2 regions of the Streptomyces sp. NPDC004065 genome follow, and region 1 is predicted to be linked to the other one. Evidence: predicted binding sites of a transcription regulator. Region 1 holds the regulator's gene; the other holds the start of a gene.

Region 1 (7,624 bases):
CCGTCGACCGGGGCGATGTGCACCTCGGGGGCGCCGTCACGGGTGGAGGTCCAGGCGACGGTGGTGCCGTCGGGCGAGATACGGGGGTGGTTCACCGGCACGTTGTCCGCGCTGAGCCGCCAGGCCCTGCCGCCGTCCAGCGGGGCGAGCCAGACGTCGTCCTCGGCGGTGAAGGCGGCCAACTCGCCGTGCAGGTGCGGAAACCGGAGGTAGGCGGGCGATGCGGAGGAGGAAGAAGAGGGCGGCTTGGTCACGCGATCACATTACGCAGCGACGCCGGTCGCGGACAGGGGGCGGAGTCGCCGGAGATCACCACGGGCCGGTTTCCGCGCCCCGCGCGGCCGGTGAGGGCGGCGGCCTGTGAGGGCGGCTCACTTGCCCTGGACGGGCCAGCAGGTGGGGTCGCCCTGGCACCAGAGGGTGCGGGTGACGGTGACGGTGACCGTCGGGCCGGGCCCGCCGGGCCGGCCCCGGGTGGGCCCGCCGGTCGCGCCGCAGTCGCCGAGGCCCGAGACGTGGAACAGCACCCGGCCGCCCACCTTCGCGGTCAGGTTCCCGCGCACACAGGCGCCGTTGACGGCGCGGGTCACCTTCCCGGTGACGGTGATCCTGCGCCCGTCCTTGGTCTGCCCCTGGCAGTCGACGGAGACGACGGTGGTCTCGGAGGCCGTGGGCGCCGCCCCGCCGGGCGTGCGGGTGCCGCCGCCGTCGTAACCGGCCGTGCAGCTGAGCCAACGCACGGCCGCGTCCCGCCGGTTCAGCTCGGCGGTCGCCGTCTTGTCGGTGGTGTACGCCACGGCCGCGGAGCTCAGCCCGCCCGGGTCGCAGGCGACCGCCCCGGCCACACCGGCAGCCACGAGTCCCGTCACGGCCATCGCCCGCCGCGGCAGCGGCAGTTGCCGGATGCGCCCCAGTGCCCCCATGCATGGCAGCGTGCCACCCCGGCGCCGCGGACGGAAGAGCGCATACGGCCACCCGCGCGCCGCGCACGCCCGCCCGTACGGCCACCCATGCGCCCCTCGCGCACTCACCCGCACGGCCACCCGTGCGCCTCAGGCGCACCGCACCCGCACGGTCAGGTGCGCAGCAGCAGCCACTCCTGGAGTTCGACGAGGTTGCCCTCGGGGTCCTTGAGGTGGGCGACGCGCATGCGGTCGGTCATCGGCGCGGGGCCGTGCAGCAGGGCCGCGCCGCGGGCGGTGATCTCGGCGCAGTAGCGGTCGAGGTCGTCCACCCGCAGCACCACCAGGGAGCGGTGCCCGCTCGCCGGGCCGGCCAGCTCGCCCAGCACCTCGGCCATCATCGCCCGGTCCTGCAGGGCGATGCCCGCGGACCCGGTGGCGGGGCTGAACTTCTCGTACGGCCCGCCGGCCGCGCCCGACTGCGGCTTGAGGCCGAGCACCTCGGCGTAGAAGCGGTAGCAGGCGGCGAAGTCGGTGACGAGCAGCCGGACCTGGGCCAGTTCCATCGCATCCCCCTGGGTCGGGACCGCGTTCACTCAGGACCAGCGGCCGGTACGGCCCATGAGCAGGGCCGCGGCGGCGGTCCCCGCGGTCGATGTACGCAGCACCGTACGCCCCAGCACGCATGCGCTCGCACCCGCCTGCGCGAACTGGGCCAGCTCCTCCGGGGAGATGCCGCCCTCGGGGCCGACGACGAGCACGATCTCGCCCTCGGCGGGAAGGTCCGCGGTCGCCAGCGGCTCACCGCCGCTCTCGTGCAGTACGGCGGCGAAGTCGGCCGCGGCGAGCAGCGCGGCGACCTGCTTGGTCGTCGCGGCGTCGGCGACCTCGGGGAAGCGGACCCGGCGGGACTGCTTGCCCGCCTCGCGGGCGGTGGCCCGCCACTTGCCGAGCGCCTTCTGGCCGCGCTCGCCGCGCCACTGGGTGATGCAGCGGGACGCGGCCCACGGCACGATCGCGTCGACGCCGACCTCCGTCATGGTCTCCACGGCGAGCTCGCCCCGGTCGCCCTTGGGCAGCGCCTGCACGACGGTGATGCGGGGCGACTCCTCGGGCTCCTCGACGACCGTCTCCAGGTCCGTGACGACCAGGCGGTCCTTGCCCTCGGTGGCCTTCACCACGCCCTCGGCCCAGCGGCCGCGCCCGTCGGTGAGCACCACGTCCTCGCCGGGCCGCAGCCGCTTCACCGAGACCGCGTGCCGGCCCTCGGGGCCGTCGAGCACGAACTCGGGGCCGATCGCCTCCAGTTGCCCGACCACGAACACCGGTGCCGTCATCGCGGACCGCCTCCCGCCGGGCGGCCGGCGGACAGCGCCGCCGTGGCCGCGTCGAGTTCCGCGGCCAGGACCTCCACGAGCTGGGCGGCGGGCAGTGCCCGGGCCATCCGGTGGCCCTGGCCCGCCCACAGCGCCATGCCCTGCGGGTCACCGGTCTTCGCCGCGGCCTTGCGCAGCGGCGCGGTGAGGTGGTGCACCTCGGGGTAGGCGGCGGGCGCGTACGGGCCGTGCTCGCGCATGAACCGGTTGACCAGGCCGCGGGCCGGCCGTCCGGAGAAGGCCCGGGTCAGCTCGGTGTGGGAGAACAGCGGGTCGGTCAGGGCCTGCTTGTGCAGGGCGTGCGCGCCGGACTCGGGGGTGGCGAGGAAGGCGGTGCCCAGCTGGGCGGCGCTCGCGCCGGCGGCGAGCACGGCGGCGATCTGGCTGCCGCGCATGATGCCGCCGGCGGCGACGACCGGGAGCGGCACCGTCTCGCGGACCTGCGCGACGAGGGAGAGCAGGCCGGTGCCGCCGCAGGGGCCGTCCGGCGAGTCGCGGTGGCTGCCCTGGTGGCCGCCGGCCTCCAGGCCCTGGGCGATCACCGCGTCGGCGCCGGAGCGCTCCACGGCGAGCGCCTCCTCGGCGGTGGTCGCGGTGACCCAGACGAAGGTGCCGACGCGGTGCAGCGAGTCGACGACGTCACGGGTGGGGACGCCGAAGTGGAAGGAGACCAGCGGGACCGGGTCCTCGACGAGGACGGCGAGCTTGGCGTCGTAGCCGTCGTCGCGGCCGTGCTCGGGGTCGCCGAGCTCGGTGTCGTACCAGCCGGCCTCGCCGGCGAGCTGCTGGGCGTACAGGTCGACGCTGCCGGACTCGGCGTACTCCGGCTGCGGCACGAACACGTTGACGCCGAAGGGGCGGCCGGTCAGTCCGCGCAGCTGCTTGATCTCCTGGTACATGCCGTCGGCGGTCTTGTAACCGGCGGCGAGGAAGCCCAGCCCGCCGGCGTCGGACACCGCGGCGGCGAGCTGGGGCCCGCAGGCGCCGCCCGCCATCGGGGCCTGCACGATCGGGTGCTGGAGGAGATCGGTCACTGCGGAGGACATGACGGCATGGTGTCACGTCCGCCGGACCTGTCCGAACCGGCCCGGCCCCGGGCGGGGGCGGGCCGGGCCGGGGGCGGCCACGGCCCGCGCGGCCCGCCTCCCGGCGCCGCCGGGCGGCCGCTCAGCGGCCGTTGAACGCGTCCTTCAGCCGCGAGAACAGTCCCTGCTGCCCGGGCTGGAACTGCCCCTGGGGGCGCTCCTCGCCGCGCAGCTTGGCCAGCTCGCGCAGCAGCCTCTCCTGCTCCGGGTCCAGCTTGGTCGGGGTCTGCACCTCGACGTGGACGACGAGGTCGCCCCGGCCGCCGCCGCGCAGGTGGGTCACTCCCCGGCCGTGCAGCGGGATCGACTGGCCGGACTGGGTGCCCGGGCGGATGTCGACCTCCTCCAGGCCGTCCAGGGTCTCCAGCGGCACCTTGGTGCCGAGGGCCGCCGCCGTCATCGGGATGGTGACCGTGCAGTGCAGGTCGTCGCCGCGCCGCTGGAACGTCGCGTGCGGCAGCTCGTGGATCTCCACGTACAGGTCGCCGGCCGGGCCGCCGCCGGGGCCGACCTCGCCCTCGCCCGCGAGCTGGATGCGGGTGCCGTTGTCGACACCGGCCGGGATCTTCACGGTCAGCGTGCGGCGGGCGCGGATACGGCCGTCGCCGGCGCACTCGGGGCACGGGGTGGGCACCACCGTGCCGAAGCCCTGGCACTGCGGGCAGGGGCGGGAGGTCATGACCTGGCCCAGGAAGGACCGGGTGACCTGGGAGACCTCACCGCGGCCGCGGCACATGTCGCACGTCTGGGCGCTGGTGCCGGGCGCCGCGCCCTCGCCGTTGCAGGTGTTGCAGACGACGGCCGTGTCGACCTGGATGTCCTTCGTCGTGCCGAAGGCCGCCTCGTCCAGCTCGACCTCGAGCCGGATCATGGCGTCCTGGCCCCGGCGCGTGCGCGAACGCGGGCCGCGCTGGGAGGCCGTGCCGAAGAAGGCGTCCATGATGTCGGAGAAGTTGCCGAACGCCCCGGCCCCGAAGCCGCCCGCGCCGGCGCCGCCGCCGGCCTGCGACAGCGGGTCGCCGCCGAGGTCGTAGACCTGCTTCTTCTGCGGGTCCGACAACACCTCGTAGGCGGCGTTGATCTCCTTGAACCGCTCCTGCGTCTTGGGATCGGGGTTGACGTCCGGGTGCAGCTCGCGGGCGAGCCGCCGGAAGGCCTTCTTGATCTCATCCTGCGACGCGTCGCGGCGCACGCCGAGAACGGCGTAGTAATCCGTGGCCACTTACGACTCCGCCAGGATCTGTCCGACGTACCGTGCCACTGCGCGTACCGCTCCCATCGTTCCCGGGTAATCCATGCGGGTCGGTCCGACCACGCCGAGCTTGGCCACTGCCTCGCCGCCCGAACCGTAGCCCACCGACACGATGGACGTGGAGTTGAGTCCTTCGTGGGCGTTCTCGTGACCGATGCGCACGGTCATGCCCGGATCCTGCGTCTCGCCGAGCAGCTTCAGCAGCACGACCTGCTCCTCCAGCGCCTCCAGCACGGGCCGGATGGTGAGCGGGAAGTCGTGCCCGAAGCGGGTGAGATTGGCGGTGCCGCCGATCATCAGCCGCTCCTCGTTCTCCTCCACCAGGGTCTCCAGCAGGGTGGACAGCACCGCCGAGACCGTGCCGCGGTCCTCCGCGTCGAAGGCCTCGGGCAGATCCTCCACCAGCGTCGGCACGTCCGCGAAGCGGCGGCCGGCGATCCGGCTGTTCAGCCGCGCCCGCAGATCCGCGAGCGAGTTCTCGCCGAACGGGGCCGGGCAGTCGACCATCCGCTGCTCGACCCGGCCGGTGTCCGTGATCAGCACGAGCATCACGCGGGCGGGCGCCAGCGACAGCAGCTCCACGTGCCGCACGGTGGAACGGGTCAGCGAGGGGTACTGCACCACGGCGACCTGCCGGGTCAGCTGGGCCAGCAGCCTGACCGTGCGGGCCACCACGTCGTCCAGGTCGACCGCGCCGTCGAGGAAGTTCTGGATGGCCCGGCGCTCCGGCGCGGTCATCGGCTTGACCCCGGCGAGCTTGTCGACGAACAGCCGGTAGCCCTTGTCGGTGGGGATACGGCCCGCGCTGGTGTGCGGCTGGGCGATGTAGCCCTCCTCCTCGAGGGCCGCCATGTCGTTGCGGACGGTGGCCGGGGAGACGCCCAGGTTGTGCCGCTCGGTGAGGGCCTTGGAGCCCACCGGCTCCTCGGTGCCGACGTAGTCCTGGACGATGGCGCGCAGCACCTGAAGCCTTCGCTCGCTGAGCATCGCGCGCACCTCCAGAGTGGTCCCTCGGCTCCGGCCTGGCACTCGGCGCATTCGAGTGCCAGCTCTGTCGCGCCCAGTGTACGGCGGTCGGGTACGCACCGGGCAAGGCCGGTCCCGCCACGGTCCGGTCACCGTTTAGCGTCCCGGTATGACGGTGACTTGGGAAGAGCTGGGCTGGGAGCGGCTGGCGCACGGGGCCGGCCGGGTCCGGCTGCCGGTGTGGGACTGCACGGTGGGGCTGGTCCTCGGGGCGGACCGGGCGCTGTTCGTGGACGCGGGGTCGCACCGTGCGGAGGGCGCGCGGTTGCGTGCGCGGGCGCGGGCGCTCACCGGTGACCGTGTGACACTTCTCGCGCTCACCCACCCCCACTTCGACCACGTCCTCGGTGCGGGAGAGTTCGTGGACGCGCGGATCCACGCCGCCGAGGGGATGTCCGCCGTGCTCGGCGACGAGCGGGGGCGGGCGGAACTGCGCGCGGACGCGGTGCGCCACGGACTGGACCCCCGGGCGGCGGACGAGGCGGTGGCGGCCCTGCCCCGCCGTGCCGGACGTGAGGTGCACGACGTGCTGGGGATCGCTCTGGGCGGCGGCCGGGAGGTGCTGCTGGTGAACGCGGGCCCCGGCCACACCGCGCACGACCTCGCGGTGGTGGTGCCGGGCGAGCCGGCCGTGGTGTTCTGCGGCGACCTGGTGGAGGAGTCCGGCGAGCCCCAGGCGGGCCCGGACGCGGTGCCGTCCCGGTGGCCGGCCGCGCTGGACCGGCTGCTGGCGCTGGGCGGCGAGGACGCGCTGTACGTCCCCGGTCACGGAGCGGTGGTCGACGCGGCCTTCGTCCGTGCGCAACGCGACACGCTGGCGGCCCGCTGCGGCGTGTCGGACTGATCGCGCGCGGCGTTCTGCTTATCGTCACCCGAATGCGGCAGTACTCACCGGACCTGACCCCGCCCTGGAAGAAGCGGCAGCCCGTGCCGGAGGTGGCGGCGGAGCCCGGGCTCGTGGTCGAGGAGCCGGGCACCGGTTTCTGCGGGGCGGTGATCCGCTGCGAGGCGGGCACGGTGACCCTGGAGGACCGCTTCGGCAAGCACCGGGTGTTCCCGCTCCAGCCGCGCGGCTTCCTGCTGGAGGGCAGGGCGGTGACCCTGGTCAGGCCGCCGGCGGGTCCGGCGCGTCCCACCCGTACGGCGTCCGGGTCGGTGGCCGTCTCCGGCGCGCGCGCACGGGTGGCCCGCGCCGGGCGCATCTACGTGGAGGGCCGGCACGACGCCGAGCTCGTCGAGAAGGTGTGGGGCGACGACCTTCGCGTCGAGGGCGTGGTGGTGGAGTACCTGGAGGGCGTGGACGGCCTGCCGTCGATCGTCGCGGAGTTCGCCCCGGGCCCGGACGCCCGCCTCGGCGTCCTGGTGGACCACCTGGTCCCGGGCACCAAGGAGTGGCGCATCGCCGAGTCGGTCACCAGCGAGCACGCCCTGGTGGTCGGCCACCCGTACATCGACGTGTGGGAGGCCGTGAAGCCGTCGGCGCTCGGCATCGCGGCCTGGCCCCGCGTCCCGCGCGGCCAGGACTGGAAGACGGGCGTGTGCCGGGCCCTGGGCTGGCCGGAGAACACCGGCGCGGCCTGGCAGCGCATCCTGTCCCGGGTGCGCTCGTACAAGGACCTGGAGCCGGAGCTGCTGGGACGCGTGGAGGAACTGATCGACTTCGTGACGGCGCCGACGGCGCCGTAGGGCGGGCCGGGGGCCCGTTCGGGCCGGCGACGGCACAGGGCGGGCCGGGGGCCCGTTCGGGCCGGCGACGGCACAGGGCGGGCCGGGGGCCCGTTCGGGCCCTGGGGCCCCCAGGCCCACCGCTCGGGGGCCCAAGGGTTCCGCCCCGCCGCTCCGGGCCACGGGGGTTCCGCCCCACCACGCTGCGGGCGGCGGGGGTCCGCCCTGCCGCGACGCGGGGCCGCGCGGGGGCCCACCCTGCCGCACTCCGGACCACGCGGGGCCCGCCCCACCGGACTCCGGGCCACAGGCAGCCCG
Region 2 (7,624 bases), on a different contig from region 1:
GACGAGCAGGTCGTCGACGCGATCAAGCTGCTGGCGCGCACCGAGGGCATCTTCGCGGAGACGGCGGGCGGTGTGACGGTCGGCGTGACCAAGAAGCTGATCGAGGACGGGCTGCTCGACCCGGAGAAGACCACCGTCGTCCTGAACACCGGCGACGGCCTGAAGACGCTGGACGCGGTGGCCGGCACCGGCCTGACCGCCACGATCCGCCCCACCCTGGACTCCTTCCGAGAGGCTGGCCTCGCATGAGCGTGACCGTTCGCATCCCGACCATCCTGCGCACCTACACGGGCGGCCTGGCCGAGGTGAGCGCCGAGGGCGCGACCCTCGCCGAGGTGATCTCCGACCTGGAGAAGAACCACACCGGCATCGCCGCGCGCGTCCTGGACGACCAGGGCCGGCTGCGCCGCTTCGTCAACGTCTACGTCAACGACGACGACGTGCGCTTCGAGCAGGGACTGGAGACGGCCACCCCGGACGGCGCGGGCGTGTCCATCATTCCGGCGGTCGCCGGCGGCTGATCATTACCGACGGTAATGCCCGTCACCCGGAGTTCACACGCATGGCCCCCTCCGTGAGAGAAGCGGAGGGGGCCATTCTGTGTGATTGAGCGCGGTAGAGTTGGGGAACACGCTCGCGATCTCCGGATCGTGGGCCATGAATTCCTGCCGCGGGCCCGATGAGAAGTAGCCAAAGTGCGTGGCCTTTCCGCGGCATTTATCTGGTTTTGTGGGGCCCGACTTGCCCCGAATTCGGGTGAATTATCGCCATATTCCGGACCGGCGTCGTCCAGATTTCTCGTCCGATTGACCTGTTGCAGACGGCAGTTGGACAGATACATTCAGCCGCGGTCGACGCGTTCCGGCGCACGCCCCCGTCCACGGGGGGTGAGGTCTGACCCGGGTCCGCGAAGTGTGGATCTGTGCAAGGGCCAGTAATAGGGGAGTTAGGCATGGCTCAGGGCACCGTCAAGTGGTTCAACGCGGAGAAGGGGTACGGCTTCATCGCGGTCGACGGTGGTGCGGACGTCTTCGTCCACTACAGCGCGATCCAGATGGACGGCTACCGCACGCTGGAAGAGGGCCAGCGGGTCGAGTTCGAGATCTCGCAGGGCCAGAAGGGCCCGCAGGCCGACATGGTCCGCGTCACGGCCTGAACCGCGCGACCACCGCAAGCGATCTTCTTCGTCCGAGGGGCCCGCACTCCGGCAGGGGTGCGGGCCCCTCGGCGTGCGCGGGCGTGCGCGTGTTCGCGGGCGGCTGAGCATCGCGGCGTACCCCTGGGGGCGCTTGCACTCTCAGGGGTCGAGTGCTAATCATTGGCGTTAGCACTCTGAAGGTGAGAGTGACAGCGAAGGACCGGGTCGGTGAGGCCCGCTGGCCGGGTGGGGCAAGGAACCACGAGGCCGGCGAGCCGTCCGTCGCGGGCGCGGGCGCGGTCCGAAGGAATCACCCCCAGTCCTGGAGGGACCACTTCACATGGCCAAGATCATCGCGTTCGACGAGGAGGCGCGGCGCGGCCTCGAGCGCGGCATGAACCAGCTCGCGGACGCCGTCAAGGTGACCCTCGGCCCCAAGGGCCGCAACGTCGTCCTCGAGAAGAAGTGGGGCGCCCCCACGATCACCAACGACGGTGTCTCCATCGCCAAGGAGATCGAGCTCGAGGACCCGTACGAGAAGATCGGCGCCGAGCTGGTCAAGGAAGTCGCCAAGAAGACGGACGACGTCGCCGGTGACGGTACGACCACCGCGACCGTCCTCGCCCAGGCGCTGGTCCGCGAGGGCCTGCGCAACGTGGCCGCCGGTGCCAACCCGATGGCTCTGAAGCGCGGTATCGAGAAGGCCGTCGAGGCCGTCTCCGCCGCCCTGCTCGACCAGGCCAAGGAGGTCGAGACCAAGGAGCAGATCGCCTCCACCGCCTCCATCTCCGCCGCCGACACCCAGATCGGCGAGCTCATCGCCGAGGCGATGGACAAGGTCGGCAAGGAAGGCGTCATCACCGTCGAGGAGTCGCAGACCTTCGGCCTGGAGCTCGAGCTCACCGAGGGCATGCGCTTCGACAAGGGCTACATCTCCGCCTACTTCGCGACCGACATGGAGCGCATGGAGGCGGTGCTCGAGGACCCGTACATCCTCATCGCCAACTCCAAGATCTCCTCGGTCAAGGACCTGCTCCCGCTGCTGGAGAAGGTCATGCAGTCGGGCAAGCCGCTGCTGATCATCGCCGAGGACGTCGAGGGCGAGGCCCTGTCGACCCTGGTCGTCAACAAGATCCGCGGCACCTTCAAGTCCGTCGCGGTCAAGGCCCCCGGCTTCGGCGACCGCCGCAAGGCGATGCTGAACGACATCGCCATCCTCACGGGCGGCGAGGTCATCTCCGAGGAGGTCGGCCTCAAGCTGGAGAACACGACCCTGGACCTCCTGGGCCGTGCCCGCAAGGTCGTCATCACCAAGGACGAGACCACCATCGTCGACGGCGCCGGCTCCACCGAGCAGGTGCAGGGCCGCGTGAACCAGATCCGCGCCGAGATCGAGAACAGCGACTCCGACTACGACCGCGAGAAGCTGCAGGAGCGCCTGGCGAAGCTCGCCGGCGGTGTCGCGGTCATCAAGGCCGGCGCCGCCACCGAGGTGGAGCTCAAGGAGCGCAAGCACCGCATCGAGGACGCCGTGCGCAACGCCAAGGCGGCCGTCGAGGAGGGCATCGTCGCCGGTGGTGGCGTGGCCCTGCTCCAGGCCTCCCAGGTGTTCGAGAAGCTGGAGCTCGAGGGTGACGAGGCGACCGGCGCCCAGGCCGTGAAGCTCGCGCTCGAGGCCCCGCTGAAGCAGATCGCCGTCAACGCCGGCCTCGAGGGCGGCGTCGTGGTGGAGAAGGTCCGCAACCTCACCCCGGGCCACGGTCTGAACGCCGCGACCGGCGAGTACGTCGACCTGGTCGCCGAGGGCATCATCGACCCGGCGAAGGTGACCCGTTCCGCGCTGCAGAACGCCGCCTCCATCGCCGCGCTGTTCCTCACCACCGAGGCCGTCATCGCCGACAAGCCGGAGAAGGCCGCGGCCCCGGCCGGCGGCGGCATGCCGGGCGGTGACATGGACTTCTGATCCTCCGGGGGGGCTTCCCCCTCAGGATCGGACCCGTCCGTCGCACACCGAGGGCGGCACTCCCTGTTCACACAGGGGGTGCCGCCCTCGGCCGTTCCGGGGCGCCCGCGACCGGCGTGTGCCGGGACCCGTGTGCTGCGACCGGCGTGTTGGGACCGGTGTGCGGGGACCGGCGTGGCGCACCGCACAGCCGGGGGCTGTGGGCAGTTCATGCGCGTGCACATACCATGTGGTATCCCACCGTCCCGTGTCCGCGAGGAGACCCCCCACCGTGACCGTCACCGCCTCCGCGTCCGCCTCCCGTGCGGCGCGCGTCCTGTCCCGCCCCGTCACGCTGAACGGCCTGACCGTGCCCAACCGGATCGTGATGGCGCCGATGACGCGCATGTTCTCGCCGGGCGGCGTCCCGGGCGAGGACGTGCTGTCGTACTACGCCCGCCGGGCCGCCGCCGGCGTCGGGCTGATCGTCACCGAGGGCACCTACGTGGGGCACGACTCGGCCGGTGAGAGCAGCCGGGTGCCGCGGTTCCACGGCGAGGAGCAGCTCGCCGGCTGGGCACGGGTGGCCGCGGCCGTGCACGCGGCGGGCGGCACGATCGTGCCCCAGCTCTGGCACATCGGGATGGTCCGCAGGCCGGGCCGGCCGCCGTTCGCGGACGCGGAACCGGTCGGCCCCTCCGGGCTGCGCATCGGCGAGAGCGAGCCGACCGGCAGGGCGATGACGCGGCGGGACGTGGACGACGTCGTCGCCGCCTTCGCCGAGGCGGCCGCGGCGGCCGAGCGCATCGGCTTCGACGGTGTCGAACTGCACGGCGCCCACGGCTACTTGATCGACCAGTTCCTGTGGGCGGGCACCAACCGCCGTACCGACGCCTACGGCGGCGACCCGGTGGCCCGTACGAGGTTCGCGGCGGAGATCGTGGCCGCGGTACGGGAGGCCGTGTCGCCGGAGTTCCCCGTCATCTTCCGCTACTCGCAGTGGAAGCAGGAGGCCTACGACGCCCGGCTCGCCGAGAGCCCGCAGGAACTGGAGGCGATCCTCACCCCGCTCGCGGCGGCCGGTGTCGACGTCTTCCACGCCTCCACCCGCCGTTACTGGCTCCCCGAGTTCGACGGCTCGGACCTCAACCTCGCGGGCTGGACGAAGAAACTGACGGGCAAGCAGGTCATCACCGTCGGCTCGGTGGGCCTGGACGGGGGCGACTTCATCAAGGCGTTCCAGGGGGAGGGCGCCGCGCTCGGCAGCCTGGACAACCTGCTGGACCGCATGGAGCGCGACGAGTTCGACATGGTGGCCGTCGGCCGCGCGCTGCTCCAGGACCCCGAGTGGGCGGCGAAGGTGCTCGGCGACCGCTTCGACGAGCTGAAGCCGTACGACGCCGCGTCGCTGGGGTCGCTGAGCTGACCGCCGCCCGCGGGCAGGCCCGGCGAGGCGGCGGCGGGCCGCCCTACGGCTGCCCCATCGGCTCGATGTCCACCCGCACGGGCGTGCCCCACAGCCGTACGACCTCGTAGTCGGTGAACTCGTGCACGAGCCGGTAGGCCATCGCCGCGCGGGGCGCACGCCGCTGCGCGTTGATGAACAGCTCGGCCTCGCGCCGGTCCCGGCGCGGGGTCCCGCACAGCTGCCACTCGCGGCCGTTCCACAGCTCCGGCAGCCAGCGCTGCTGGGGCTGCGGACGGTCCTCGCGGACGCCGTAGCGGGAGGGCGCGCCCTCGCCGGACGCGGGCGTAGGGGAGGGGCGGGGGCCGCCGTCGTACCGCGCGCGGCGGGCGGCGCGGCGCCGGGTCTCGCACAGCAGGCACAGATCGGGCGCGTCCTCGTCGACCGGCCCGCCCGGATGCTCGGCGCACCGGGTGGCGGGCCGCTCCTGGGAGACGCTGTCCTCCAGCAGGTCCAGGGCCCGCTTCAGATCCGCCTTGACCTCGTGCAGCCGGGCGTCCGGGGTGTCGGTGGTCAGCTCCTCGCCGTGCTCCCCGATCACCCGCAGGGCCCGCCCGAGAGCGGTGAGCTGTGCGTGGTTCATACCGCCCAGCCTCGCACACCCCACCGACACCACCACGGCGCCCGCGGCCCCGGCCGGGACCGGCCTGCGGCCGGGGCGGGGCCCGGGCCGGTCAGCCCATGCTCTTCGCGCCGTCCAGGGACTCGCGGATGATGTCGGCGTGGCCGGCGTGCTGGGCGGTCTCGGCGACGATGTGCAGCAGCACCCGGCGGGCCGACCAGCGTGCCCCGGGCTCGAACCACGGTGCCTTGGGCAGCGGGTGGTCGGCGTCCAGGTCGGGCAGCGACACGACCAGTTCGTCGGTGCGGCGGGCCACCTCGGCGTAGGCGTCCAGCACCCCCGCCAGGGTGTCGCCCGGCAGCATCCGGAACTCGTCGGCCCGCCGGGCGAAGTCCTCCTCGGTCATGGCGTCGAAGTCGCCCATCGCCGAAGGGCCCTCCACGATGAAGCGCGCCCAGTTCCGCTCGACCGAGGTGACGTGCTTGATCAGGCCGCCCAGACACAGCTCGCTCGCGGTCGTGCGCAGCCCGGCCTGTTCGTCGGTCAGGTCGCGGGTGGTGAAGGTGAGGAAGTGGCGCTGCTTGGCCAGCGCCTGCAGCAGGTCCGCGCGCTCGCCGGTGACGGCCTGCTGCCCGGCGCCGGCGGTGGTCTCGTGCACGGTCTCGTTCATGGTCTGGCCCTTCGCCGTCCGTTCCATCGGTCGGGACCACGCTAGGAGCCAATGAGGTCGGATCCTGTCCTATTCGCCGCCGTCGCGCGGGAATTCCTCCGCCCGGGATCCACCGCGGGGGACCCCGCCCCGCCGGGAGCGGTCCGTCTCCAGCGCACCGCGCAGATGGCCCTTCGACTCCTCCAGGAGCCGGGCCGCCGTCGGGGCGTCGACGTCCGCGAGGAGGGTGAGGATCGCGTTCTTGACCTCGCCGTCCGTGGCGGCCAGGGCCTTCTCGATCTCCGCGTCCGGCGCGCCGGTGGCGAGGGCGACGATCCGCCGGGAGCGGGCGCGCAGCTTGTCGTTGGAGGCGCGCACGTCGACCATCAGGTTCCCGTAGGTCTTGCCCAGGCGGATCATCGTGATCGTCGAGATCATGTTCAGCACCAGTTTCTGCGCGGTGCCGGCCTTCAGCCGGGTGGAGCCGGTCAGCAGCTCCGGGCCGACGACGACCTCGATGCCGTGCTCGGCGGCCGCCGCCAGCGGACTGCCCGTGTTGCAGGCGAGGCCGACGGTGAGCGCACCGAGCCGGCGGGCGTGCTCGACGGCGCCGATGGCGTAGGGGGTGCGGCCGGAGGCCGAGATGCCGACCACCGTGTCGTCCGGCGTCAGCCGCAGCGCGTCCAGCGCCTCGACGGCCAGCTCGCGCGAGTCCTCCGCGCCCTCGACCGAGGTCACCATGGCCTCGGGGCCGCCCGCGATCAGTCCGACGACCTGCTGCGGCTCGGTGTTGAAGGTGGGCGGGCACTCGGAGGCGTCCAGGACACCGAGCCGCCCCGCCGTGCCCGCGCCGGCGTACAGCAGCCGGCCGCCGCGCGCCATCCGCTCGGCCGTCGCGTCGATCGCGGCGGCGATCTGCGGCAGCCGCTCGGCCACGGCGGCGGGCACGGTGGTGTCCTCGGCGTTCATCAGCCGCGCGATCTCGACCGTGGGCAGCCGGTCGATCTCGGACAGCTCGGGCCGGAACGCCTCGGTCGTCAGGGACTCCAGCTCGGCGCGCAGCTCACGGTAGGGGGAGGTGGAGGTCATCAGGGGGCGGCTCTCTTCGTGCGGTGCGGTACGGCGATGCGTGTACGGCGGTGCGGTACGGCGGATCGGTGGCCGGGCCGCGGCGGCCGGGCCGGTGGTGAGGACGGGGGCGCCTAGTGCCGCGTTCCCCCGCCGCCGCGCGGGCTGTGCCGGTGGGCCAGCGCCTCGTACGACGCCGCGAGCGCCGGTGCCGCCGTCTCGTAGGTCCGCTGGGCCACCCCGACGAACAGGCAGTCCACCACCAGCAGTTGACTGGTGCGCGAGGACATCGCCGCCGGGCGCAGCTCGCTCTCGCGGGCCGTGGAGGTGGTCAGGACGTGGTCGGCGTACTGCGTGACGGGCGCGTCGGGACGGCCGGTGATCGCGACGGTGGTGGCGCCGCGCTCGAAGGCCACCCGCAGCGGCTCGATCACGTCCCCGGTGGAACCGGAATGGGTGATGGCGATCGCCACGTCGCCCGGGCGCAGCTGCACCGCGTTGGTGACGGCGAGATGCGGGTCGCTGTGCCCGTGGGCTATCAGCCCTATGCGCAGCAGCTTCTGGGTGAGGTCCTGGGCGACCAGGCCCGAGGCCCCGATGCCGTAGACGTCCGTGCGGCGGGCGGCGGCCAGCGCGGAGACGGCCGCGCCGAGCTGCACGGTGTCGAGGCCGGCGGCGGTGTCGGCGAGGGTCTGCTGCTCGTCGTAGGCGAGTTTGGCGACGACGTCGGCGATGGGGTCGTCCACCGCGATGTCGGTCGTGATGGCGGGCGCCCGGCCCGACTGCTGCTGGGCGGCCAG

What was found. The regulator HrcA, encoded in region 1, represses chaperone genes, less so after heat shock. The targets are predictions, from matches to a motif close to TTNGCACTCNGNNNNNCNGAGTGCNAA.
Region 2: groL (chaperonin GroEL) is a predicted target of HrcA. The motif match lies at 1,325-1,351, and genes of this name have one in related genera.

What each region holds. Positions count from the first base shown of each region.
Region 1 covers NZ_JBJDQT010000039.1:41,799-49,422, reverse strand. Annotated here, with positions in the region: gene ACI2LW_RS30780 (S41 family peptidase) at 1-254, opposite strand, end outside; gene ACI2LW_RS30775 (hypothetical protein) at 372-923, opposite strand; gene ACI2LW_RS30770 (VOC family protein) at 1,076-1,468, opposite strand; gene ACI2LW_RS30765 (16S rRNA (uracil(1498)-N(3))-methyltransferase) at 1,499-2,239, opposite strand; gene ACI2LW_RS30760 (nitronate monooxygenase) at 2,236-3,324, opposite strand; gene dnaJ (molecular chaperone DnaJ) at 3,446-4,585, opposite strand; gene hrcA (heat-inducible transcriptional repressor HrcA) at 4,586-5,602, opposite strand; gene ACI2LW_RS30745 (MBL fold metallo-hydrolase) at 5,751-6,485, shown strand; gene ACI2LW_RS30740 (DUF3097 domain-containing protein) at 6,518-7,327, shown strand.
Region 2 covers NZ_JBJDQT010000006.1:130,421-138,044, forward strand. Annotated here, with positions in the region: gene thrC (threonine synthase) at 1-249, shown strand, start outside; gene ACI2LW_RS10210 (MoaD/ThiS family protein) at 246-521, shown strand; gene ACI2LW_RS10215 (cold-shock protein) at 953-1,156, shown strand; gene groL (chaperonin GroEL) at 1,479-3,101, shown strand; gene ACI2LW_RS10225 (NADH:flavin oxidoreductase) at 3,373-4,506, shown strand; gene ACI2LW_RS10230 (hypothetical protein) at 4,550-5,128, opposite strand; gene ACI2LW_RS10235 (DinB family protein) at 5,220-5,777, opposite strand; gene murQ (N-acetylmuramic acid 6-phosphate etherase) at 5,847-6,845, opposite strand; gene ACI2LW_RS10245 (MurR/RpiR family transcriptional regulator) at 6,959-7,624, opposite strand, start outside.